DNA from 2 places in the Brevibacillus composti genome. Region 1 is predicted to be linked to the other one. Evidence: predicted binding sites of a transcription regulator. Region 1 holds the regulator's gene; the other holds the start of a gene.
What was found. The regulator CtsR, encoded in region 1, represses protease genes until heat stress. The targets are predictions, from matches to a motif close to ATGGTCAATAAAGGTCAAACA.
Positions count from the first base shown of each region.

Region 1 (12,166 bases):
GACAAGCAAGCAGGCGGCCTGCGCGGCAATTCCCTCTCCGCGTCCGGTGAAGCCCAGTTTTTCCGAAGTCGTCGCTTTGACGTTGATCTGCGACAGCTCGTCTGCCTCCAGGACCCGCGCAATCAATTCACGCATCTGCGGGATGTACGGCGCCATTTTCGGCGCCTGCGCGATGATCGTCGCATCCAGATTGCCCAAACGATACCCTTTCTGTTTCACCAGCTCCCAGACATGTTCCATCAGCTTGACACTGTCCGCGTCTTTAAAGGCAGGATCGGTGTCGGGAAAATGACGGCCGATATCGCCTTCGCCGATCGCGCCCAGCAATGCGTCTGTGATCGCGTGCAACAAGACATCCGCGTCCGAATGGCCGAGCAGCCCTTTCTCGTACGGAATCGTGATTCCCCCGATAATGCAAGGACGTCCTTCCACCAGCTGATGCACGTCAAAGCCTTGTCCAATTCTCATGATCCCTCTCCCTTTCGTCTCCGCAATATTTCTTCTCCCGTCCAGAGATCATCTGGCGTGGTGATTTTGATGTTTTCATAGCTCCCCCGCATTACTCGCACGGGATGGCCCAGCCATTCCACCAGCATGGCGTCATCCGTCCCCGCATATCCCGCCTGCACGGCCGCTTCATGGGCTTCTTTCAACAAGGAAACGAGAAAAGCTTGTGGGGTTTGCACTGCCCACAAGCTCTCTCGTGCCGGGGTGGACTGGACGATGCCGTCAGCCCCTACCACTTTGATGGTATCCTTGACGGGAACAGCCATAATTGAAGTGCCATCTGTCCGCACCTGCCGGATCAGCTCGCTGATCTGTTCTCCGGTCACAAACGGGCGGGCAGCGTCATGCACCAGCACATACGTGCATTGGGGGGATAGGGCGGCCAGACCGTTTCTCACGCTGTCTTGCCTCTCGGCTCCGCCCAGCACAACGGTCACCTTTTGCTTTTCCTGGTTCTGGTCCAGCCAATCCTGGATCTCCTGCCGATCCCGGCTGTTTACCACCAGCACGACTTCGCCGATTTCCGGATGGCCGGCAAAAAGGCGGACGGTATGAACCCATATGGGCTCTCCGCCCAGCGGCAGCCACAGCTTGTTTCGCTCCGCCCCCATGCGCTTTCCGGAACCGGCTGCGACGATGACGACTCCCGTATCCACGACGATCCCTCTCCCGTCTATCTGCTGCAGGCTGTTCGAAAAGGAAAGTCTCCCTTCCCTTTCCCAACATCCGCTACAATGCTTTTTCCAGTAATTTCGGCTTTGCGAAGATCATCCGCCCTGCCGATGTCTGCAGAACGCTGGTCACCAGCACATCCAGGTCGTGTCCGATATAGTCGCGGCCGCCCTCGACGACGATCATCGTGCCATCGTCCAGGTAAGCGACGCCCTGGCCGTGCTCCTTGCCGTCTTTGATCACTTGGACGGTCAGCTCTTCTCCTGGCAGCACCACCGGTTTGACCGCGTTGGCCAAATCGTTGATGTTCAGTACGGAGACGCCTTGCAGCTCGCATACCTTGTTCAGGTTGAAGTCGTTGGTGACCACTTTACCGTTCATGACTTTCGCCAGCTTGATCAGCTTGCTGTCCACTTCGGAAACCTCTTCGAAGTCGCCTTCGTAGATCTGGACTTTTACCTTCATTTCCTTTTGGATTTTGTTCAGGATGTCCAGTCCGCGGCGGCCTCTGTTTCTCTTCAATACATCGGAAGAATCGGCGATGTGCTGCAGCTCTTCCAGGACGAATCCGGGAATAACCAGGACACCCTCCAAAAATTCCGTGCGGCAGATATCGGCGATCCGGCCGTCAATAATCACGCTGGTATCCAGAATCTTGTACTCCACGTTAGACGGAGCTCCGCTGTTGTCCTTTTTCGACTTGTCTTTTCGCCCAATCGAAAACACAGCCATAATCTCGTCCCGCTTGCGAAACCCGACCACGAAGCCGAGATAGCCAAGCAAAGCGGAAACCATCAGCGGCAGCAAATCTCTGACCACCGGTATCGGGATGTTGCTGAGCTGGAGAAATAATAAAAAGGCAACGATAAGACCAATAATCAACCCCAATGCTCCAAACATGACATCCACGATCGGCAGTTTCAACAGCGTCTCTTCTCCCCAACGGACGACCCGCAAGCTGTAATCGACAAACCAGTTGGCGAAGAAGAAGAACAGCACGGCACCCAATACGGCTCCAATATAGTTGGTATACTGGAAGTCACCAAAATTTAAAAGCGTGTTCAACAGGTCAAACAGATCTGGACCAAACTTGTAGCCCAAGCCCCCTCCGACCAGTGTAAAAAAGATTTTTCCTAATCGGCGAACCATGCTTTCACCTCCTTGTTATTAATATAGACAGATGTTTTCAGGAAAAACCCTGCTTCCCAAAACAACGCATTTTTCCCCATATTGTACTTTCCCTCACTATAACAAAAGTTAAATTCCAGTGTCAAATAGCCAAAGATTTTAACATAGACGGTAATTTACAGTCAATGCCGAACTTCCGTTTCCCTTCGTTTGAAAATTGACAGTAGCCGGATTCCCTTCTTATAATGGCTATAGTGCATTGCAAAAAAATTCTGAGAATATCAACAGCCTAAAGCAGAGGTGAATCATATGGGTAAGCAAAATGTGGACGATTTCCAATCCCAGGTTTCGGAGCTGCTGATCCGGCATCGCAGCGTTCTGGACGTTATGTCCAAGATTCAAGAAAGTGCAGCCCGCATCAACCGTTCACTAACCAAAGCCATCACCGAATGCGGCTGTGCCCAGGTCGTCGCCAAAAAACAGACCTATGATCCTCAAAAAAATTTGCAGGAAAACAAAATTCTGATGGAGACGCATTTTTCCGGACCGCTGTGCGAGCATTGTCGCGACGTGATGACCGCCGAGATGGGCAAGAATCTGTTTTACCTCTCCGCCTTGTGCAACATCACGGATATCAAGCTGGACGACGTCCTGCGGAAAGAAGCGGAACGGCTCCATACCCTCGGCGTATTTAACTTGTCATAAGCTCCCATTTTGTATTACGAAAAACTCCTCAAAAAGGTTGCGTTTCGATCAAAAAAACCCGCTTGGAATCGAGCGGGTTTTTTTCTGCCGTCATTACTCGAAGGGAAGAGATTCCTTTTCGTTTTTCTCTTCTTTTCGGATTTTTTTGAGCAGTAGGTCAACGTTTTTTTTTATCCCGTACAAGGCGTAAAAAGCCAGCGGCAAAAACACAATTTTCGGGAACTGCTGCGGATACTTGATCGCCACCAGCACCACGAGCGCCACGATGATCGGCGTAATCCAGTACGCCGCCTTGGGAATCCCCACCTTTTTGAAGTTGGGGTACTTGATGTTGGAGACCATCAAGAAAGCCAACAGCAGCATGCTGATCGCCAGCAGGGCCACGTTAAACACCTGGTGATACAACGCCAGTGTCGCAAGCACCCCGCCTGCAGCCGTAATCGGCAGCCCGATAAAATAGCCAGGCACTCCCGCCTGTACGTTAAAGCGAGCAAGCCTGAGGGCGCCGCAAATCGGGAAGACAGCCGTCACAAAGATCCCGATCAAATGGAGATCCTGCAAAGCCACGACGTACATGATAAATGCCGGGGCCACCCCAAACGTGATGACGTCGGAGAGAGAATCCAGTTCTTTTCCAAATTCGCTCTGTGCATTCAGCATCCGAGCCACTCGTCCGTCCAACCCATCCATCAACATACCAATAATGACCGTAATTGCTGCATACTCCACATATTGGTTGCCTTGAAAGGCGAGAATAATGGCGACAATCCCCAAGAACAAGTTGCTCACGGTTAGCATGTTCGGTAACGATTTCACGAACATAGACTACCTCCTGGTTTCCTGCGTAAAGGAGACGATTCTCTGGCGAACGCGAACTCGCCAGTTCTCATAAGAAAATCCTTTCGCATTGATCACTACCGATTGTATTATCCTATTCTACATTAAATGTGTCTGTCAATGAACACCTGTTCTTGAATCCGTTTTAATCCATCTTTGATCGCCCGCGCACGAACCTCTCCGATGCCGTCTACCTCGTCCAGCTCTTCGATCGTCGCCATCATGATCCGCGGCAAATAGTGAAAGTGATCGACGAGATTGGAGATGATCGACAAGGGTAGCCGCGGGATTCTGCGCAAGATCCGGAAGCCTCGCGGAGAGACGGATTCCTCCAGCATGTTGGGGTTGGGCGCGTAGCCGAGGATGCGCAAAAAGGAACCCATGTCCCGCACCTCGTCCGCTGACAGCTTTTTCATCTCTTTGAGCACCTGCTCCGGCTGGACCAACGGATTTTTGCTGTAGTCGCGGATCAGCATGTGCGTCTCCTCTTCGATGTTCCCTACCAATTCCTCCAGCTGCATGGTGACAAGCCTGCCCTCTGTCCCCAGTTCATATATATACTTGCTGATTTCTGTTTTTATGCGCAAGACCATCTCCATCCGCTGCAGAACAGAAGTGACTTCGTGGAGGGTGACCAGCTCTTCGAATTCCAGCGCCCCCAGATTGGTCAAAAATTGATCCAAGACCGTCTTGTATTTTTCCAGGGTGGAAATGGCTTGGTTGGCTTTCGCCAAGATGACGCTGATCTCATTTAAGACATAGCGGAACTGACCTTGATAGAGCGTGATCACATTTCGTCTCTGCGAGATGGCGATGACCAGATATCCCGTGTGCAGGGCTGTACGCTGCGCTGTCCGATGGCGCGTGCCTGTTTCGCTCGACGGAATGGAAGCGGGCGGAAACAGCTGCGTATTGGCGTACAAGATTTTTTTTGCATCTTCACTAACTATGATCGCCCCATCCATCTTGGCTAATTCATATAGATGGGCCGGAGTGAAGTCGCAGTTTATGGAAAACCCTCCGTCGACGATGTTTTTCACGTCGGGGCCATAGCCCACGACGATCAATCCGCCGGTTTTGGCTCGGAGGACGTTCTCGAGTCCCTCTCGAAGGGGAGTGCCTGGTGCCACGAGGCGCAGCACGTCGCTGTATAGCGGTTCTCGTTTGTTTGTCTCAAGCATGCAGCTGGACTACCCCCTTAGCACTTCGCGGAGCGCTTCCGAAATGTTGCTGACGCCAATAACCTCGATGTCGGGCGGCACATCCAGACCGCGTATATTTTTTGACGGGATAATAACCCGTTTGAATCCCAGCTTGTGGGCTTCGCGGATTCTCTGCTCGATGCGGGACACTCCTCTGACCTCTCCCGTCAAGCCTACCTCGCCGATGACGACATCATGGGGATTGGTGGCATGGTCGCGAAAGCTGCTGGCGATGCTGACAGCCACTGCCAGGTCTACCGCAGGCTCATCCAGACGAACGCCGCCTGCTACGTTCACATAGGCATCCTGATTTTGCAGCATGAGACCGACGCGCTTTTCCAGGACAGCCATAATCATCGCGACCCGCTGGTGATCCACTCCGGTGGCCATGCGGCGCGGCGTAGCAAAGCTGGTTGGCGCCACCAATGCCTGCAGTTCGACCAAAACGGGCCTGGTTCCCTCCATGCTGGCGACGACCGTGGAGCCGGCTACCCCGACAGGGCGTTCCGCCAGGAAGATCTCCGAGGGATTGCCTACTTCCTCCAGCCCTTTTTCTTTCATTTCAAAGATACCGATTTCGTTTGTCGATCCAAAGCGGTTCTTGACGGCACGCAGGATGCGAAAGGTATTGTGCCGCTCCCCCTCAAAATAGAGGACCGCATCCACCATGTGCTCCAGCATGCGCGGACCTGCAATCGCCCCTTCTTTGGTCACGTGGCCCACGATAAAGGTGGCGATGCCCTTTCCTTTTGCGATCCTCATCAGGTGGGAAGTCGTCTCCCGCACCTGGGCCACACTCCCCGCAGCAGATTGGACGGCGGGGTGAAAGACCGTTTGAATGGAGTCTATGATCAGCACATGGGGGTCAATCTGGGCTATATGCTGTTCGATCGCATCGAGATCATTTTCGGATAAGACGTACATCGGCGGTGTGCTCATGCCAAGCCGGTCGGCTCGCAGTTTGATCTGCTTGGCAGACTCCTCCCCGGATACATACAGGACTTTGGCGCCCTGATGCGCGAGCGCAAAGGATGTCTGCAAGAGCAGGGTAGACTTGCCAATCCCCGGGTCTCCGCCGACGAGTACCATGGAGCCGGGCACCAGCCCTCCGCCGAGGACGCGATTTAATTCGTGAATCGTCGTATCCATGCGCGGCTCTTCTTCACTTGCCACCTCTGTCAGAGGAATGGCGGTTTGCCGCTGTCCTCCGTGCAACCCTTCATGGCGTGCGGCAGCCTTGACGGCGACCTCCTCCACCATCGTGTTCCAGCTGTTGCAGCCGGGGCATTTGCCCATCCATTTGGGTGATTCATAGCCACATTCTTGACACGCGTATTTCGTTTTATACTTTGACATGACTCGTACCTCTTTTTGGAATTCGCCTCTACATGTTTATCATACATGAAGAAAAGCAAAAAAGAATACCTCCTGTTTTTAGGAGGCATTCTTTCTGTTCCCCTTTTCATCTGGTCAGGAAGTGGTGGTCTCCAGCCGCTTCACCACGAGTTTGCCTTCCTCGGCGTCGATGGAGACGGTATCCCCTTTGCTGATGTTTCCTTTCAGCAGCTCTTCGGACAGTCTGTCCTCGATGTTGCGCTGGATCGCCCGGCGGAGCGGCCGTGCCCCGTATGCAGGGTCGAAGCCTTCCTTCGCCAGTACCTTTTTCGCATCTTCGGAGAGCTGGAAGTCGATGTCCTGTTCTTTGAGGCGCTTGCGCAGATCCTCTGTCATCAGGGACACGATACGCTCGATATGCTCCTGCTCCAGGGAGTGGAAGACGATGATTTCGTCGATCCGGTTCAGGAACTCCGGACGGAAGCTCTTTTTCAGCTCTTCCATGACCTTGTCTTTCATGTCTTGGTATTTCTTCTCGGTATCATTGCCGGCCGTGAAGCCGAGCGTCGTGTTTTTCTTGATCAGGTTAGCCCCGACGTTGGAGGTCATGATGACCACTGTATTGCGGAAATCAACGGTGCGCCCCTTGGAGTCCGTCAGACGTCCGTCGTCGAGCACTTGCAGAAGAATATTGAATACGTCCGGATGGGCCTTCTCGATCTCATCCAGCAGGATGACCGAATACGGTTTGCGGCGGACTTTCTCGGTCAGCTGGCCGCCTTCGTCAAAACCGACATATCCCGGAGGAGCCCCGACCAGTCTCGCAGTGGAGTGTTTCTCCATGTACTCGGACATGTCTACGCGAATCATGGCGTCCTCGTCGCCAAACAGCGTTTCTGCGACAGCGCGGGCCAATTCGGTTTTCCCGACCCCGGTCGGTCCGAGGAAGATGAACGAACCGATTGGACGCTTCGGATCCTTCAGGCCGGCACGCGCGCGGCGCACTGCCCGGGAGACGGACTTGACGGCCTCATCCTGTCCAATGACGCGGTCGTGCAAGATTTCCTCCATTTTCAGGAGTCGGTCGGTTTCTTCTTCCTTCAGCTTGACGACCGGAATTCCCGTCCAGTTGGCGACGACATGAGCGATGTCCTCTGGGGTCACCTCCATGTTCAATTGGCCTTGGCGCTCTTTCCAGTCTTTCTTGGTCTTCTCCAGCTCTTCCCGCAGTTTTTGTTCCTTGTCGCGGAGAGAGGCTGCTTCCTCAAATTCCTGGGATTGTACGGCTGCGTCCTTCTCTTTGCGGACTTCCTCCAGGCGGCCTTCCAATTCCTTCAGATTCGGCGGAACGGTAAAGGATTGGAGACGCACTTTGGAAGCAGCCTCGTCGATCAGGTCGATGGCTTTGTCCGGCAGGAAACGGTCCGTGATGTAGCGGTCAGACAGCTTTACGGCCTGTTCGATTGCTTCATCGGTGATCTTTACGCGGTGATGCGCTTCGTACCGGTCGCGCAAGCCATGCAAGATCTTGATCGCATCCTCCACATTGGGCTGATCCACCTGGATCGGCTGGAAACGGCGCTCCAGCGCGGCATCCTTTTCGATGTACTTGCGGTATTCGTCCAGGGTGGTAGCCCCCACGCACTGCAGCTCACCGCGTGCCAGTGCCGGCTTGAGGATGTTGGAGGCATCGATGGCTCCCTCCGCGCCGCCAGCGCCGATCAACGTGTGCAGCTCGTCGATAAACAGAATGATATTTCCGGCCTGACGAATCTCATCCATGATTTTTTTCAGGCGGTCTTCGAATTCCCCGCGATACTTGGTGCCTGCCACGACCGTTCCCATGTCGAGGGTCATGACGCGTTTGTCGCGGAGGGTTTCGGGAATTTCGTTGTTGACGATTTTTTGTGCCAAGCCCTCGGCGATCGCGGTCTTACCCACGCCCGGCTCCCCGATCAGCACAGGGTTGTTCTTCGTGCGGCGGCTCAGCACCTGAATGACGCGCTCAATCTCTTTCTGCCGTCCGATCACCGGATCCAGCCCACCTTCGCGGGCAATCGCAGTCAGATCGCGCGCCAGGCTGTCCAGCGTCGGCGTATTGGCCGCCGGATTGCTGCCAGAGGTCTGATGGGCATTCATCATTTCCGAGCTTCCCAGAAGCTGCAGAACCTGCTGACGTGCTTTGTTCAGGCTGACGCCGAGATTGTTCATGATGCGTGCGGCAATGCCTTCTCCCTCGCGAATCAAACCGAGCAGGATATGCTCTGTTCCCACATAGGTATGGCCCAGCTTGCGCGCTTCATCCATGGACAGTTCAATTACTTTTTTGGCACGGGGGGTGTAGTTTGGGGTGTAGTTTCCTCCGGCTTGCTCTGTCCCGCGTCCAATCAGCGATTCCACTTCACTTTGAATTTTGTCGAGACCCAGACCCAGTGACTGCAGCGCTTTGGCTGCGATCCCTTCGCCTTCGCGAATCAGGCCAAGCAGCACATGCTCTGTTCCAATATCCTTGTGTCCCAGTCGGACCGCCTCTTCCAATGCCAGTGCCAATACTTTTTGTGCGCGTTCGGTAAAACGTCCAAACATCATCTCTCATGCACCTCCAGTAACCATCTTTATATTTCTATTCGTTGTTTCCTTCGAGATTGTTTTGTTTCTCAGCGCTGTTTGCTACTGCGTAGCAGACAGCTTTTCGCGAATCAATCGGGCCCGCCGTTCGTCGCGCTGATCGGGCGACAGCTTCTGGCCCGCGTGATGCTGCAAGAAGCCGGGCTGCGTCGTCACCAGCAATTCGTTCAACACGAGGTAGGAAATATTTTTTACAATTCCCAGATCGACTCCCAGCCTTACGTCGGAGAGCCGTTGTGCCGCCTCCTTGGATTCCAGCGTCCGGGCGTATTGCAGGATCCCGTACGATCGCATAATCCGGTCCTCCAGGTTAATCCGGGAGTGCTCCAGCAAATACCGGCGGGCTACCCGTTCCTGCTCGATGATCTGTTTGGCTACGCCGTACAGATTGGACAGGATATCGGATTCTGACATCCCCAGTGTAACCTGATTGGACAGCTGAAACAAATTGCCGAGTGCTTCGCTGCCCTCTCCGTAGATTCCCCGGACCACAAGGCCGACCTGATTGATCGCTTGAAGGATTCGGTTGATCTGCTGGGTCATCACCAGTGCGGGCAAGTGAAGCATGACGGATGCCCGTATTCCCGTCCCCACATTGGTAGGACAGCTTGTCAGGTAGCCTCTTTTTTCATCGAAAGCGTAGTTCACATGCTTCTCGAAGCTGTCATCGATTTTTGTACCTATTTCCCAGGTTTGCTGCAGTTGAAACCCGGGCAAGAGCACCTGGATCCGAATATGGTCTTCTTCATTGACCATGATGCTGATCGATTCATCCGGACTGAGCAGCACAGCCCCTTTGCGGGATTCCTCCGCCAGATGCGGACTGATTAAATGCTTTTCGACGAGGACGCGCTTTTCCAGGGGATTGAGCTGCTCCATGCAAATGAGCTCGAGCGGCCGCCCGTCACACGCAGTTGTCTTGCTGGCCTCGGACACCTTGCGGACCACCTCTTCCGCTTGCGAGTCCGTGGCCAGCAGCGGGAAAGGGTGCTGCCGCAGGTTGCGGGCGATTCGCAGCCTGGTGCTGATGACGATGTCCGAGTCAGGCCCTTCCCCTTTCATCCAATTGCTCCAAGGGTTTTGCATAAACTGTTGTTGGGACATGTACACCACCTCCCCCGATTACATTTGACCCATTTTTTGTTCTAGAGCTTTGATCCGGTCGCGTATTTCGGCCGCCTTTTCAAACTCTTCGCTGGCAATATGGCGCTGCAGGGCTTGCTTCAGCTGCTCCAGCTCTTTTTTCAGCTTCAGCTGTCCGCCGGTTCGCTCCGGCACCTTTCCGCTGTGCTGTGTATTTCCATGGATCCGGCGGAAGAGCGGGTCCAGTCGGTCGCCCATGAATTTGTAGCAGTCGCTGCAGCCGAAGCGGCCACTTTTGCTGAACTGCGCGTATGTCAGCCCGCATGTTTCGCAGCGAAGAGCTTTTTTGGTCTCTCCGTCCTGCGTTTTCTTTTGGGCCGGGTCGAAGTGCAAGAGACCAGACAGGAGATTATTGATGCTGAAGTTGTGAAATCCGGGGAAAACATCACCTTTTTCCTGTGCACAATGCTCACAAATATGATATTCCGTCTTTTCACCATTGACGATCTTGGTCAGATGAAGCGTAGCCTGTCGTTTACCGCATTCTTCACAGTTCATCCCATCGTCCTCCTCGCATCGCGTCTGATCAACGCGACAAAATCGTAGCAATCATCTGCTTCAACATCGCAGCCCTCACGCGATCCCGCACAACGGACTCCATGGACAATACGCTGCGCGAGGTGGCAATCTTCATGAGCGCGGCTTCCCGGTGGCTGACCAGCCCTTCCTCGAGAAGGCGATCGATGATGGCATAGCCGACGCCTTGGGTAATGCTTTCGCCGATCAGCTCCTCCGTCAACAGCTCTTGCAGCTTGGCCTTGCTTACAATCTGTACCTTCCGGATCCGGATGTAGCCCCCTCCGCCGCGTTTGCTTTCCACGATGTAGCCTTTTTCTACCGTAAATCGAGTATTGATGACGTAGTTAATTTGAGAAGGCACACACTGAAAAATGTCGGCAAGCTCACTACGTTGAATCTCGACGGAGCCATTGGGACTTTCCGACAGAATTCTTTTTAAATGCTGCTCGATATAGTCCGAGATGTTACGCATGGGTCGCCTCCTGTTCTACAGTGTTATGCACTTTGATTATTGACTTTGACTATCTTTGACTTTAATTATAATTACTTTTTTTCCTGTATGCAAGAGGGGAGCAGACACTTTGTAGTGTGGGCAAAAGCGGGGCAAGTTAAAACCAAACAAAAAACCATCCCTGTGCGGAATGGTTTGTACGGTGTTCGTGGCTGTGCTACTTGGTTTCCTGCCGTTGCAAAACGTGGGGCAGCACGTCGGAGAAGCGGGTGATGATCACATCGGCACCGTCCAGTTCGCCTGGCCTTGCGAAGCCGAAATCGCAGGCAATTGTCTTTAGCCCATTGGCCAGCCCGGCCTCTACATCCGAATGCCGGTCTCCGACCATGATCGCTTGTTTTACGTCATAATCGCGCAGCAGCTTGGCGACCAGCTCTTTTTTCGTCTCCGTACCAAAGCGGCCTGCGGAGTACAGATCGGTAAAATACCGCTTGATCTGGAAGTATTCGCAGACTTCATCGATATACCGCTCCTGGCCATTGCTGGCGACAAAGAGCGAGGCCCCGCCGGCATGCAATTCCTGCAGCACCTCTCTGACGCCGGGATACAAATCGGTGATGCCTTGTTTCAACAGCAACAGCTCGTTCTCCAGCATCCACTCGTCAGCCAGCCGCCTTGTTTCTTCACTGGCCCCGGGGAGCAGCTTTTCCCACAACTCTTCCAGCGTCATTCCCAGCACGTTGGTCAGTTCCTTTTCGCTGGGTGTCTCTTGATGCCAGTGTCCTTTTTCGCGCAGTTGTTCAAATGTTTTTTGAAAGGCCGGGGTGGACATTCGCTCTGTCTGTAGCAATGTGCCATCCATATCGAATAAAACTGCCAAGGAAATGCTCATCATACCTTCCTACCCTTCTTCGCCGATGCGTGTCATGTCATTGTGGATGAACCTTGCGATATTTTCTGCCGCATGGGGCTTGGCAATCTTTTTCGCCATGGTTTTCATGTACTCTACTTTTGTCGGATTATGCAAGATATCGCTGAT
Region 1 is NZ_CP066308.1:205,032-217,197, reverse strand. It holds gene ispF (2-C-methyl-D-erythritol 2,4-cyclodiphosphate synthase) at 1-468, opposite strand, end outside; gene ispD (2-C-methyl-D-erythritol 4-phosphate cytidylyltransferase) at 465-1,163, opposite strand; gene JD108_RS01200 (PIN/TRAM domain-containing protein) at 1,237-2,328, opposite strand; gene JD108_RS01195 (DUF1573 domain-containing protein) at 2,617-3,012, shown strand; gene pssA (CDP-diacylglycerol--serine O-phosphatidyltransferase) at 3,106-3,834, opposite strand; gene disA (DNA integrity scanning diadenylate cyclase DisA) at 3,954-5,030, opposite strand; gene radA (DNA repair protein RadA) at 5,040-6,407, opposite strand; gene JD108_RS01175 (ATP-dependent Clp protease ATP-binding subunit) at 6,522-8,975, opposite strand; gene JD108_RS01170 (protein-arginine kinase McsB) at 9,057-10,118, opposite strand; gene JD108_RS01165 (protein-arginine kinase activator protein McsA) at 10,137-10,655, opposite strand; gene JD108_RS01160 (CtsR family transcriptional regulator) at 10,684-11,148, opposite strand; gene JD108_RS01155 (HAD family hydrolase) at 11,345-12,019, opposite strand; gene JD108_RS01150 (MGDG synthase family glycosyltransferase) at 12,029-12,166, opposite strand, start outside.

Region 2 (12,166 bases), 750 kb from region 1:
GCTGGCGTTCACGTAGGCCACGCCGTTCTCCGTCACGACATCTTGCGGGAATGGGAGCTCGTTTCCGTTCAATTTTACGGTGATTTTTTGCTGAACGGCCGTCTCCTGGGCGAGCGCTGCGGTAGCGGCAACACTTCCGGTCAGGAGAGCTGCCGTAAGCAGCATAGCTGGAACTTTGCGAAGCATGGTACACACCCTCCAATAAAATTATGTAATACATTCCATTTTTGAGACTTCGACACGTTTTACCCTTTTCCTTCTTTTTCTTGCCATAACTTTCCTATGCGTCATCCTGTCATATGATGCCACACTATTTCTAAGGAGAGATGGTCGCGGGATCCCTCCTTTTATTCCGCGAACAAACGTTTTTGTGCACAACCTGTTGATAACTTTGTGGATAACCCGGTGAGGAGGAATGCCGCATGCCGCCCGAACGCTACTATCTCATCTATCAGGAAGCCAGCGACGAAGAATGTCTGCTCACCATCCAGCCCTATGATGACGAAGAGCTGCTGGCCGAAGCGATCAACCGGCTGCAAACCAGGGAGGTAGACGAATACACGATCATCAAAGGGAGAAAGATGAAAGCCAAGCTGCGGCTGGCCGTCGAGCTGAGCGAAGCCGAAGACAAAGCGGCGGCACCCCCTCCACAACTTGCGGACGAATCGGACGTCTAAATGAGACGGATCAATCGGCAGTGAAATTTTCCCTGCCGATTCTTCGTATCTAAAGGTGGGAGGAGGGGATGCGAGTATGGATCCGGAATTGGCACGGGCAAATCGGGAGGCGGCCCAGTATGTACAGCAGTTTCTCAAAGGACAGTCTCGGGCGTTTCCCGCACTCGTCGCGCTGTTTGCTCCCCGGGTGATGAGCATCATCAGAAGGATGGTCTCCGGCTATCACGACGCCGAAGACCTGCATAATGAAATCTGGCTGAAAGTGGCGCAGCATTTGCACAAATACGATGCCGACCTGCCGTTTCACTCCTGGCTCTACCGCATCGCCTCCAATGCCTGTATCGACTTTTTGCGAAAAAAACGGGAGATCGTGCTGGAAGCGGAACAGCTTCATCAGCAGGTCCACAAATCCCCCTCCGAACGGGTAAAAAGTCCGGAGCTGTTCCTCTTGGAAAAAGAGAGTTGTTCTGAATTGACCGCCCTGCTGGACCGCCTGAATGAGACGGATCGCCTGATTCTCACCCTCCGCTTTGTTCAGGATATGAGTTACGAAGAGATTGGCAGCATCGTGGGCATGAGCAAAAACACAATCGGGACCCGGCTGTTCCGGGCAAGAAAGCAGTTGAAAGAGCTGCTCGTTCAACACAGGGAGGAAAGGAGAGAATCCGATGCCGCATATTGATGCGCTTACCTTGATGATGTACGTGGACGGGGAACTGTCAGATATGGAAGCGGCCGCTGTACGAGACCATGTCAACGCCTGTGCCGGTTGCCGCCGGGCACTGGAGATGCAGCAGGCGGAGGAAAAGTGGGTGGCGGAGCGTTTTTTCGCTGCTGATCTCCCTCCCCTCCCGATGGAGCTGGATCCCCTGACAATCGCGCAGGTAGAAGGCATAGCCCTCTTGCACAAGCGAAACCGCCGCCGTTTCTGGTGGCGAATCCTCCTGGTGGCCGGAAGCATGTTGATCTCGCTCGCCTGCTATCTCCTTTTCTGGCAGAAAATCTGGGCCGAGTGGGCTCTGCCGATCTGGACCGCCTGGCGCAGCCAGCTTTTCTGGAGTTCCGCCTTTTGGCTGAATGACAGTGCCCGCGACCTTTTCCATGCGCCCGCCGCCTACCTGATCGCGCTTCCGCTGCCGTTTTTGCTGCTGGCCGGTTTGCTTCTGGTGTTGAATCTGCGCTTTTCGCCCCTTTCTACATCGCGCTTTGACAAACAGGAGGTGAAGTAGCTTGAGAAGGATGTTTGCTTTGATCCTGCTGACGAGTCTCTTGCTCGTCTCCTCTGTCGCCTACGCCTTTTCCGGCGTTGCCGAGGAGCGATACTACTTGGCGCAGGAGAGCGTCCATCGGGGGGATTTGGCCGTAAGCGCCGCCAGGACGGTAATCGAAGGCGTCGTCGACGGCGACTTATACGTGTTCAGTGAAAATGTACAGATAAAGGGGAAAATTACAGGGGATCTGTTCAGCTTCGCGGCAACCACGATCGTCTCCGGCAAAGTCGAGGGGGATATCCGCTCGGTGACGGACACGCTGTTGCTGAATGGCGAGGTGGGAGGAAGCGTAGCCAGCATCTCCAATCACCTCCTGCTGGAGCCGAACGGACGGATTGGGAAGAACCTGCTCATGCTGGCAGCCAACGCCGATCTGCTGGGAGAGGTGAGCCGGGAAGCAAACGGGATGGCCGACAGCATCCGCATTTCCGGGAAAGTCGGCGAAGGCATCTCCATGCTGCATGCGCGAACCATCCGGCTCGACGCGCCTGCCGAAATCGGCGGCGACCTGGTCTACACCAGCCCCGGGGAGGCAATGATTGCGCCTGGTGTGACCATCGCGGGCAAGGTCTCTTTCACCCCGATGGAGCCTGTGCAGAAAACCGAACGCTTCTCCTACTTTCCGCTCCTGCTGGGCCTCGCCTCCCTGCTTTGCACGCTTTTGATGTGGCTGGCTGTCCGCTATTTGTTCCCCGCTGGACTGGCGGGGATCTCCCGGCAGCTGGATCAGGGTGGACGCAGCCTGTATCTGTGGGGACTTATTCTGATGCTGGGCATTCCGCTTTTGTCGCTCATCCTGCTCATCACCATGGTGGGAATTCCGGTGGCGGTCCTTCTGATGGCGGCCTATTCGATCCTCGTTTGGGCAGCCAAGGTATTCGTCGGGGCCTGGCTGGGCATCCGGCTGGCGGAACGCTTTCACTGGCGCCTCTCTCCGCTGCTGGCTGAGCTCGTCGGCGTATTTCTCCTTCAGTGCCTGATGACCATTCCGCTGATCGGCTGGCTGCTCGCTCTGCCGGTCTGGGCCGCCTTTTTGGGAGCACTCGCGGGAGTCGTGGTTCGGGCCAACAAAACTTTTCTGCGCTGATCACGTTTAGCTTCCGGTTTTTTGGTCAAGATGGTGTAAGAGACGTGCAGTTTTCATGTTTGACCTTCATTGACCTTCGTTGACCTTTTGTGTATGATATTCTTACAAAGAGAGGAGGAAGACCTGAATGCACATGAACTTGATTCCGACTGTAATTGAACAGACCAACCGCGGTGAGCGTGCTTACGATATCTATTCCCGTCTGCTGAAGGATCGCATCATCTTTCTCGGTACGCCGATCAACGACACCGTAGCCAATATCGTCGTGGCACAGATGCTGTTCCTGCAAGCAGAAGACCCGGAAAAAGACATTCACTTGTATATTAACAGCCCGGGCGGATCGATTACCGCCGGTATGGCTATATACGATACGATGCAGTTTATCAAACCGGATGTATCCACGATCTGTATCGGGATGGCGGCATCCATGGGCGCCTTCCTGCTGGCAGCGGGCACCAAGGGCAAGCGCTACGCCCTCCCCAACAGCGAAGTGATGATCCACCAGCCTCTCGGAGGAGCACAAGGGCAGGCCAGCGATATCGAAATCGCCGCCAAACGCATCCTGCGAATGCGCGAGCACCTGAACAAAATCCTCTCGGAACGCACGGGTCAACCCTTGGAGCGCATCCAGAAGGATACGGACCGCGACAACTTCCTGTCCGCGCAAGAGGCGATGGAATACGGCCTGATCGACAAGGTCATCTCGTCCGAAGCTGCAGCCAAATAAACAGACACGCGAATCGTGTCCTGCGTGTGGAAACCCTGCCATCACCGGCAGGGTTTCTTTGCGTATGCCGGAATTTCCATTGACTCCTCTGTCGCACAAGCGATAACATATGTCTTTGGGATCTTTTTATGCCCACGTGGTTCGAAACCATCCCACGATAAAAAACTAAGGAGCTAACTGAATATGAACGTAAAAACACTTGTCGTCAACGGCATTGTGGCTGCTCTGTACATTGCGGTCTCAATGCTCATCCAGCCTTTTGGCTTTACCAATGTACAATTTCGGGTATCCGAAATGTTCAATCATCTCATCGTCTTCAACAAGAAGTATTTCTTCGGCATTATCCTGGGGGTCTTTCTGACCAACCTGCTTTTCTCGCCGATGGCGGCATACGACCTGGTATTCGGCGTCGGCCAATCCGTGCTGGCTCTGCTGATTACGATGTTCACGATGCGGTTCATCAAAGACGTCTGGGCCCGCATGATGGTGAATACCGCCGTCTTCACCTTTACCATGTTTTTGATCGCGTATGAGCTGAAGCTGGTTTTCGATATGCCGTTCTACTTCACGTGGCTTACGACAGCGGCTGGCGAATTGGCGGTGATGCTGGTCGGGGCGCCGATCATGTATTTGATGAACAAGCGGCTGAATCTGGAAAAACGGGTCTAGTCCCGTTTGCCAAGGCCGTGCTTTTTGATATGGTATTGCAGGCTTTGCCTGGTAATCCCCAGCTTTTTGGCGGTTTTGGAGATATTCCAGCCCGTCTCTTCCAATGTCTGTTGAATATAGTGCACATGAGAGGCCGAGAAGATCGATGTCAGCGGCCTCTTTTTTGTTTCCTTCTGCTTCTGCTCGATTGCCCGGTAGCCGGGATCCGCAAAAATCTTCCTTCTCATATAAGCCGGCAGGTGATCCACCTCGATCGCCTCGTCCGTCTCGCTCGCCCGGATCACCACATTTTCGATCAGATGCTCCAATTCCCGCGTATTGCCGGGCCATGGATACGCCAGGAATACCTCGAGCAGCTCCTCGGAAAACGGCGGTACGTACTTGGAGAACTTTTTGCTGTAGTAGGCGAGGAAATAGTCGGTGAAGAACCGGATGTCCTCCTTGCGCTCACGCAGAGGAGGGATGTAGATGCTGGTGTGGGCGATCCGGTAGAACAAGTCCAGCCGCATCTTCCCTTCTTCGATCAGCTTCTCGGGATCCTCGTTGGAGGCGCTGATAACCGTGCACTCCACCGGCGTCACTTCGTTGGACCCCACACGCCGCACCAGCCGCTCCTGCAAGACGCGCATCAGCTTGGACTGCAGCGTCATCGGCATGGAGTTGATCTCATCGAGAAACAGCGTGCCGTCCTTGGCATACTCAAACAAACCGATCTGATCCGTCGCCCCGGTAAAGGCCCCTTTTACGGTGCCGAACAGCGTGCTCTCCAGCAGATTTTCCGGAATCGCTGCACAGTTGATCGCGACGAAGGGGCTTTTGGCGCGCGGGCTGTGGTTGTGCATGCTTTGGGCAAACAGCTCCTTCCCGGTACCGGTTTCCCCGACGATCAGCACATCGGCATTGTGGAGCGCAATCGCTTGCGCCTCCTTGATCAGCCCTTTGATCGCGAGACTTTTTCCTTTGATGTCCGGGAAAGAAAAGGTCGTGCCGTTACGCTCGTTGCGCTGGTTTTTCTCCTTTTCCAACGCCTGTCGCTTGATCTCGATGGTCTGGTGGAGCCAGTCCTTGAGCTTGGATTCATTGGTGCTGAGCGAAAACACGGCGATCGTCTCCCCGTCCCGCTGAATCGGAAACGTACTGTAGTTGACGTATTTGGGCACACCGTTGACCGTCGAATGGGCCCGGTACCGGGAAAAATCCAGGCGGCCCGCACTGGGGATGAGCTCGGAAATCGGAAGCCCTGCCTTGGCGGCCAGGGAGATCTCTTCGCTCAAGTCATGCCATATGATTTCATGCCGGTCATTAAGCACGATCACTCCGTCTACGAAGCTCCGCAAAATCGATCCGACCGATGCGGCGATCATATTCCTTCCCTCCTGCCCTGTCACTCGTTGTACAAATGAAATATATCATTAATTCGGAATTTACGAAATAGTCTGCATGCAGAGATCATCTGCATCCTGTTTTTTCAAGGCCGATCAAGGGTTTTTCCCGCCTCCTCTCTTTTCTCGCCGAAAAGGTGCAAAGAGTATCTGTGCATCCCGCCCTGTCTGCATCCCGTACTTTCCGGAAATATCGCGGTTTTCCCCAAACAGAAGACGTTGGCACGCCGCTTGCAATTTCCTTTAGGCGAGAACACCAACTACCACATTCGAGGAGGAATGATTCATGTCAAAACCAGAGATTCTCTACTCCGTAAAAGCGCAAAGAGGTCCCGTACTCCGCTGCAAGGGCTGGAGACAGGAAGCCATTCTGCGCATGCTCGAGAACAATATGGAAAATGCAGAAAAACCGGAAGAGCTGGTCATCTACGGCGGGATCGGCAAGGCTGCCCGCAACTGGGAATCCTACCATGCCATCGTCAAAACCCTAAAAGAGCTGGAAGATGACGAAACGCTGGTCGTCCAATCCGGAATGCCAGTGGCGGTTTTCAAAACGCATAAGTACGCGCCAACCGTCGTCATGGCGACGACCAATATCATGAAGGCGGACTGGCCCACCTTCTACGACCTGCAGGACAAAAACCTGACGATGTACGCCAACTACACGGCCGCTCCTTGGGAGTATATCGGGACACAGGGCGTGATCCAGGGAACCTTCGAGACGCTGTCCGCGATCGCCCGCCTGCATTACAACGACTCGCTCGTCGGCAAAATCCTCCTGACCGCTGGCGCCGGCGGCATGGGCGGCAACCAAACCCGGGCGATGACCATGCACGGCGGCGTCGCGATCCTCTGCGACTCCAACGTCAACATCATTCAAAGACGAATTGACAAAGGCTTCATCGACCTGATGGTAGGCTCGCTGGACGAAGCGATCGAGCTGGCCAAATCCCACGCGGCCCAAGGGAAGCCGCTCGGCGTGGCGGTCGTGGGCAACGCGGCTGACATTTTTGAGGAAGCGCTGGAAAAAGGCTTCCTGCCGGACATCGCGACCTCGATGACGCCCGCGCATGACCCGATTTCCTACCTGCCGTCCGGATACACTGTCGAAGAAGCCGAGCAGCTGCGCGATACCAACCGCGCGCTGTACCTGGAAAAGGCGCGCGCCACGATGATCCGCGAGCTGAAAGCGCTGATCCGCTTCATGGATCTGGGCGTGCACGCCTTCGAATACGGCACCAGCATCCGCAAAGAGTGCATCGACGCGGGCATGGATGAAAAAGAAGCAAAACGTCTGCCCGGCTTCGTCGCCGAGTACATCCGTCCTCTCTTCTGCGAAGGCCGCGGACCTTTCCGCTGGGTATGCCTCTCCGGCGACCCGGAAGACCTGCGCAAGATCGACGACATGGTGCTGGAGAAATTTAGCGATGACCTGCTCGTGACCCGCTGGATCTCCCTGGCGAAAAAGCACATCCCGATCGAAGCTCTGCCTGCGCGGATCTGCTACATGGGCTTTGGCCAGCGCAAAGCCTTTGCCCTGGAGGTAAACGACATGGTCCGCCGCGGCGAGCTCTCCGGTCCGGTCGCCTTCTCCCGGGACAATCTCGACTCCGGTATTGGGGTCGTCCGTCACGCGCAGGCCGGCTACGAGATCGCCCGCGATGTCGCCAACGGCAAAGGAAAGCTGACCAAAGAAAGCATCAAGATCCCGCTCTGGTGGACCCCGAAAGCGACGTTTGGGCCAAAAGATTTGGAGACCGAAGAAGCAAAAGCCTGATCGTTCCCCCGGAAAAGCAGTGGGTAGAGATCCGATCCCCGAGGATCTCTACCGCTCTTTTCTGCCAATCTGGTCGAGGAGGTATCGTCACGATGTCTGATAGAAGCGCAAAGGCCGCAGCCGATCTCATCATCAGCAATGCGGCCGAAGCTGTAACGTGCGTAGGCGATGGCATGGGAGATATCGGCGTCATCCGCCATGCCTGGATTGCGATTAAAGACGGCCTTATCGCCGGTGTCGGCTCCGAAGCGGAGATCGTCAGCCACTATGCTGGAGAAGACACGGAGGTGCTGGATGCTTCCGGCAAGGTCGTCGCGCCCGGCTTCGTCGATTCTCACACGCACCTGGTTTTCTGCGGAACACGCGTGGAAGAGTATGCCGCCAAGGTAGCCGGACACTCCCCGGAAAAACTGAAGGAGCTGGGGATTGCCATGGGACCCAGCCGCACCGTCGAGCTCACCCGGGATACGCCTGCCGAGGAGCTGTTTGCCCAGTCCAAAAAACGGCTGCTGGCGATGCTGGAATACGGCATCACCACGGTTGAGAGCAAAAGCGGCTACGGTCTGACGACGGAGAGCGAGATCAAAATTCTGGAGGTCAGCAAGCGGCTGGGAGAAGAGACGCCGCTTGACGTTTTTCACACCTTTTTGGGGGCGCATGGCTTCCCCGAGAATCTGACGAAAGCCGAATACCTGGACGTCATTGTCAGCGAGATGATCCCCCAGGTGGGCGAGCGCGGTCTGGCCCATTTTTGCGATGTCTGGTGTGACGACGGTTATTTCACCGCTGAGGAGTCGGCGTTGATTCTCCGAGCCGGATTGAAGTACGGCATGAAGCCGAAAATACACGCCGACGCCTATTCCTATATCGGCGGGTCGGATCTGGCGGCCGAGATGAAAATGGTCTCTGTCGACCATCTGAACTACACCCCTGTCCCCGTCATGGAAAAGCTGGCCCAAGCAGGCGTCACCGCCGTCTTGATGCCGGCCCTGGACTTCGCCGTCAAGCATAAGCAGCCCTTTGACGCCCGCAACATGCTCGACCGGGGCATGAAGGTGGCATTAGCCACAGACCTCTGCCCGGCCTGCTATACCGTCTCCATGCCGTTCGTCATCAATCTGGCATGCCGGCTGTACAGCTTCTCCGTCGAAGAGGCGATCAAGGCGGCCACCTATGGCGGGGCGCAGGCACTGGCGCTGGACGACCGGGGCGTGATCGCGGCGGGCAAAGTGGCGGACCTGCAGATTTGGAATGTCCCCACCTACAAGCATATCGCCTACCAACTGGGAATGAACATCGTGCAAACGGTAGTGAAAAACGGGAAAGTCGTTGTGAGCCAATCGGCTTAGATCTTGATTTCACGGATGGAGGGATCACCCATGACCAACCATGTATCGCGCGCCGCTTCACATGTACAGGAGGAGCGTTTGCTCGCTCTTTTTCTGGAGCTGACGAAAATTAACGGCCCCAGCACAAAAGAAGGGCCTGTCGCGGAGTACCTGAAAAAAGCGCTGCCCGCACTCGGCTTTACCCTGGAATTTGACGAGGCGCATACCCAGTTCGGCGGCGAGGTCGGCAATCTGATCGCCTGGCGGGAAGGAACGGATTCCTCGATTCCGCCGTTGTTTTTCTCCACCCATATGGACACCGTCCTGCCTACCGAACAGCTGAAGCCGGTGATCAAAGACGGCGTTATCTATTCAGACGGCACGACCATACTGGGAGCCGATGACCGCGCCGCGCTGGCTGCTTATCTGGAAGCCGTCCGGGCGATTGTGGAAAGCGGCGTCCCCCACGGCCCGATTGAATTTATCCTGACCGTAAATGAACAGCCGGGGCTTATCGGGGCGGCGCATCTGGATTACAGCAAGCCGAGAAGCAAGACGGGCTATATCTTTGACAGCAGCGGCGACGTGGGCCAGATCATTCTCAAAGGGCCTTACAGCAGCCGCATCTGGATGGAGGTGGAGGGAAATGCGGCCCATATCGCTCTCAATGCTGAGGAAGGAAACAGCGCCTTCCTGATCGCGGCCAAAGGGCTTCTAGGAATGAAGCTGGGGGTTGTGGACGACGGCACGCTGGCCAATATGGGGATTATCCAGGGCGGAACCCTTACCTCTATCATCCCCGGCAGCGTGACGGTAGCAGGCGAGGTGCGCAGTTTCTCCCAAGACAAGCTGGAGCGTCAATTGAAGCATATGGAGGAGGCGATGCGCGAGGCCGCCGAGGAAAGCGGCGGCAGCGTGCAGGTGCGGATCGAGAAAAAATACAGCGGATTTGACATCCCGCCGGAGCATATCCTCGTCCAGACAGCCGAAGCGGCAGCGGGACTGATCAACGTCCGTCCCTACCTGACCGAGACCCTGGGCGGCGCCGACACCAATGTGCTGAACGAAAACGGCCTGACCTGCATCACGCTCGGCCTGGGCTTTCAGAATATCCACTCGTTCCGCGAGTACATCAGCATCGAAAATCTGGTCAATACCGGCCGTTTAACTGCCGCTTTGATTGAACAATGGTATACGAATCACCAAAAAGCGTGACAGGTTTTTTCTCTTTGGCGTAATCGCCGCCCTGCTTCTATAATGTTCAGTATAGACTGAAAATTATAAACGAAATGAAACGGAGTTGAATGAGCGATGGACAACCGAGGACTGCCCGGACAAGGTCCGGAACGGATTGAGTTGGACGGGTTTACATTGGATCGCCACAAGGTGCAGCGGGTCGTCGACCGCACCGCCCAGGTAGCTCTTTCACAGGCCAGCCTGGAACGCGTCCGCGCCAGCCGTCAGCGCATCGAAAAGCAGATCCACGATGGAAAGGTACTCTACGGCGTCAATACCGGATTCGGAAAGCTGAGCGATATCGAAATTGCCAAAGCGGATATCGCCAAACTGCAGCTCAACCTGCTGCGGGCAGACGCGGTCGGTGTCGGAGAACCCCTGCCCATTCCGGTGGTTCGGGCGATGATGACGCTTCGGGCCAATGCGCTGGCCAAAGGCTTTTCCGGGATTCGGGAAGAGACCCTTCAGCTGCTGGTAGACATGATCAATCGCGGCGTTCATCCTGTCGTGCCGGCCAAAGGCTCCGTCGGGGCTAGCGGCGATTTGGCGCCGCTTTCCCACATCGCGATCGTCTTGGTCGGGGAAGGGCGCGCCGAGTACCAGGGCGAGATTTTGCCCGGCGGCGAAGCGTTGAAGCAAGCGGGACTTGCTCCCGTCGCCCTGGAAGCAAAAGAAGGCCTGGCCCTGATCAACGGGACACAGGCGATGTCCGGCGTCGGCGTCGTCGCCTTGAATGAGGCGGAGCGCGTCGGTCTCGCCGCCGATATGGCCGCCTGCCTGACGATGGAAGCGCGCCAGGGCGAAATCCGCATGCAGGACGCCTACTCGATCCGCTGCATCCCGCAGGTCCACGGCGCCTCCTGGCAAGCCTTTCACTACGTCGATCACCGCCTGCAGATCGAGATGAATTCGGCGACGGACAATCCGATTGTGCTGGAAAGCGGCGAGGTGGTATCCGGCGGCCATTTCCACGGCCAGCCGATCGCCCTGTCCATGGACTTTCTCAAAGTGGCGGCCGCCGAGTGGGCCAATATCTCCGAGCGCCGCACCGAGCGTCTGGTCAATCCGCAACTGAGCGGGCTGTCCCCTTTCCTGGCCCCTGACCCCGGTCTGGAATGCGGGCTGATGGTCGCCCAATACGCCGCAGCCGCTCTGGTTTCGGAAAACAAGGTTCTGGCTCATCCCGCCAGTGTCGACTCAATCCCGACCTCGGCCAACCAGGAGGACCATGTGAGCATGGGCACGATCGCCGCGCGTCAGGCCCGCGACATCATCCACAATGCCGCGCGCGTCATCGCGATTGAGATGATCTGCGCCTCCCAAGCGATCTACCTGGAGAAGGCGGAAAATCAGTTGGCCCCCGCCACCCGAGCCTATCTCGAGAAGGTGCGCCAGATTTGTCCGCCGCTGGAAAGCGATCGGGCGATCTCCGATCAAGTGGAGGAGCTTGCGCAATTCATCTTGCGCGAGGATGTCCTCAAGTAGCAGATGAAAAAGCCGGGCTTGCGGCAGGACTGGAACCCTGGGTGCGCCCGGCTTCTTCTGTTTTGCGGGATCTGTTTATTTCTCGACCAGCTGGGCCACATCCACCGTCATGCTGTTGCCCGGATTTCCTTCTGCGTGGACGCGGGCCGTGGCGGTCTGCTCGTCGACCCCGTCGATCCAGACCGATTGCCCCTGAAACTGGACTTCAATCTTGTTTTCCGCTTGGATAATTTCTCTGACGCGATTCACGTCCATGATGTTCTTTCCCCTTTCCTATTCCTCAAGAGCGTCGCCAGCCGTGCTGGCCCCGGTCATGGTTTCGGTGGAGGTCTCCTCGATCAGTCCGTTCTGATCGGTGACCTGTCCACCGCCCAGTCCCTCGTTTACCATCCGGTCAATATCCATGTCGAAATTATCTCGACCCTCGGTATACGTATCGCGTTGACTGCTCATACGTCTTCCTCCTTGTCTGTCCGCTCATACACAGTTAGCAATGCCCTGTGGCCGACGATTCCATGCAAAAGCGG
Region 2 is NZ_CP066308.1:3,916,932-3,929,097, forward strand. It holds gene JD108_RS19630 (copper amine oxidase N-terminal domain-containing protein) at 1-186, opposite strand, end outside; gene JD108_RS19635 (hypothetical protein) at 423-677, shown strand; gene JD108_RS19640 (RNA polymerase sigma factor) at 754-1,359, shown strand; gene JD108_RS19645 (anti-sigma factor family protein) at 1,346-1,906, shown strand; gene JD108_RS19650 (bactofilin family protein) at 1,908-3,035, shown strand; gene clpP (ATP-dependent Clp endopeptidase proteolytic subunit ClpP) at 3,163-3,762, shown strand; PreQ1 riboswitch class I at 3,893-3,937, shown strand; gene JD108_RS19660 (QueT transporter family protein) at 3,946-4,431, shown strand; gene JD108_RS19665 (sigma-54 interaction domain-containing protein) at 4,428-5,795, opposite strand; gene hutU (N-tau-methylurocanate hydratase) at 6,100-7,590, shown strand; gene hutI (imidazolonepropionase) at 7,683-8,939, shown strand; gene JD108_RS19680 (M20/M25/M40 family metallo-hydrolase) at 8,970-10,133, shown strand; gene JD108_RS19685 (HAL/PAL/TAL family ammonia-lyase) at 10,230-11,639, shown strand; gene JD108_RS19690 (H-type small acid-soluble spore protein) at 11,715-11,894, opposite strand; gene JD108_RS19695 (hypothetical protein) at 11,913-12,092, opposite strand.
Region 2: the regulator CtsR is predicted to act here: its motif matches at 3,092-3,112, upstream of clpP (ATP-dependent Clp endopeptidase proteolytic subunit ClpP).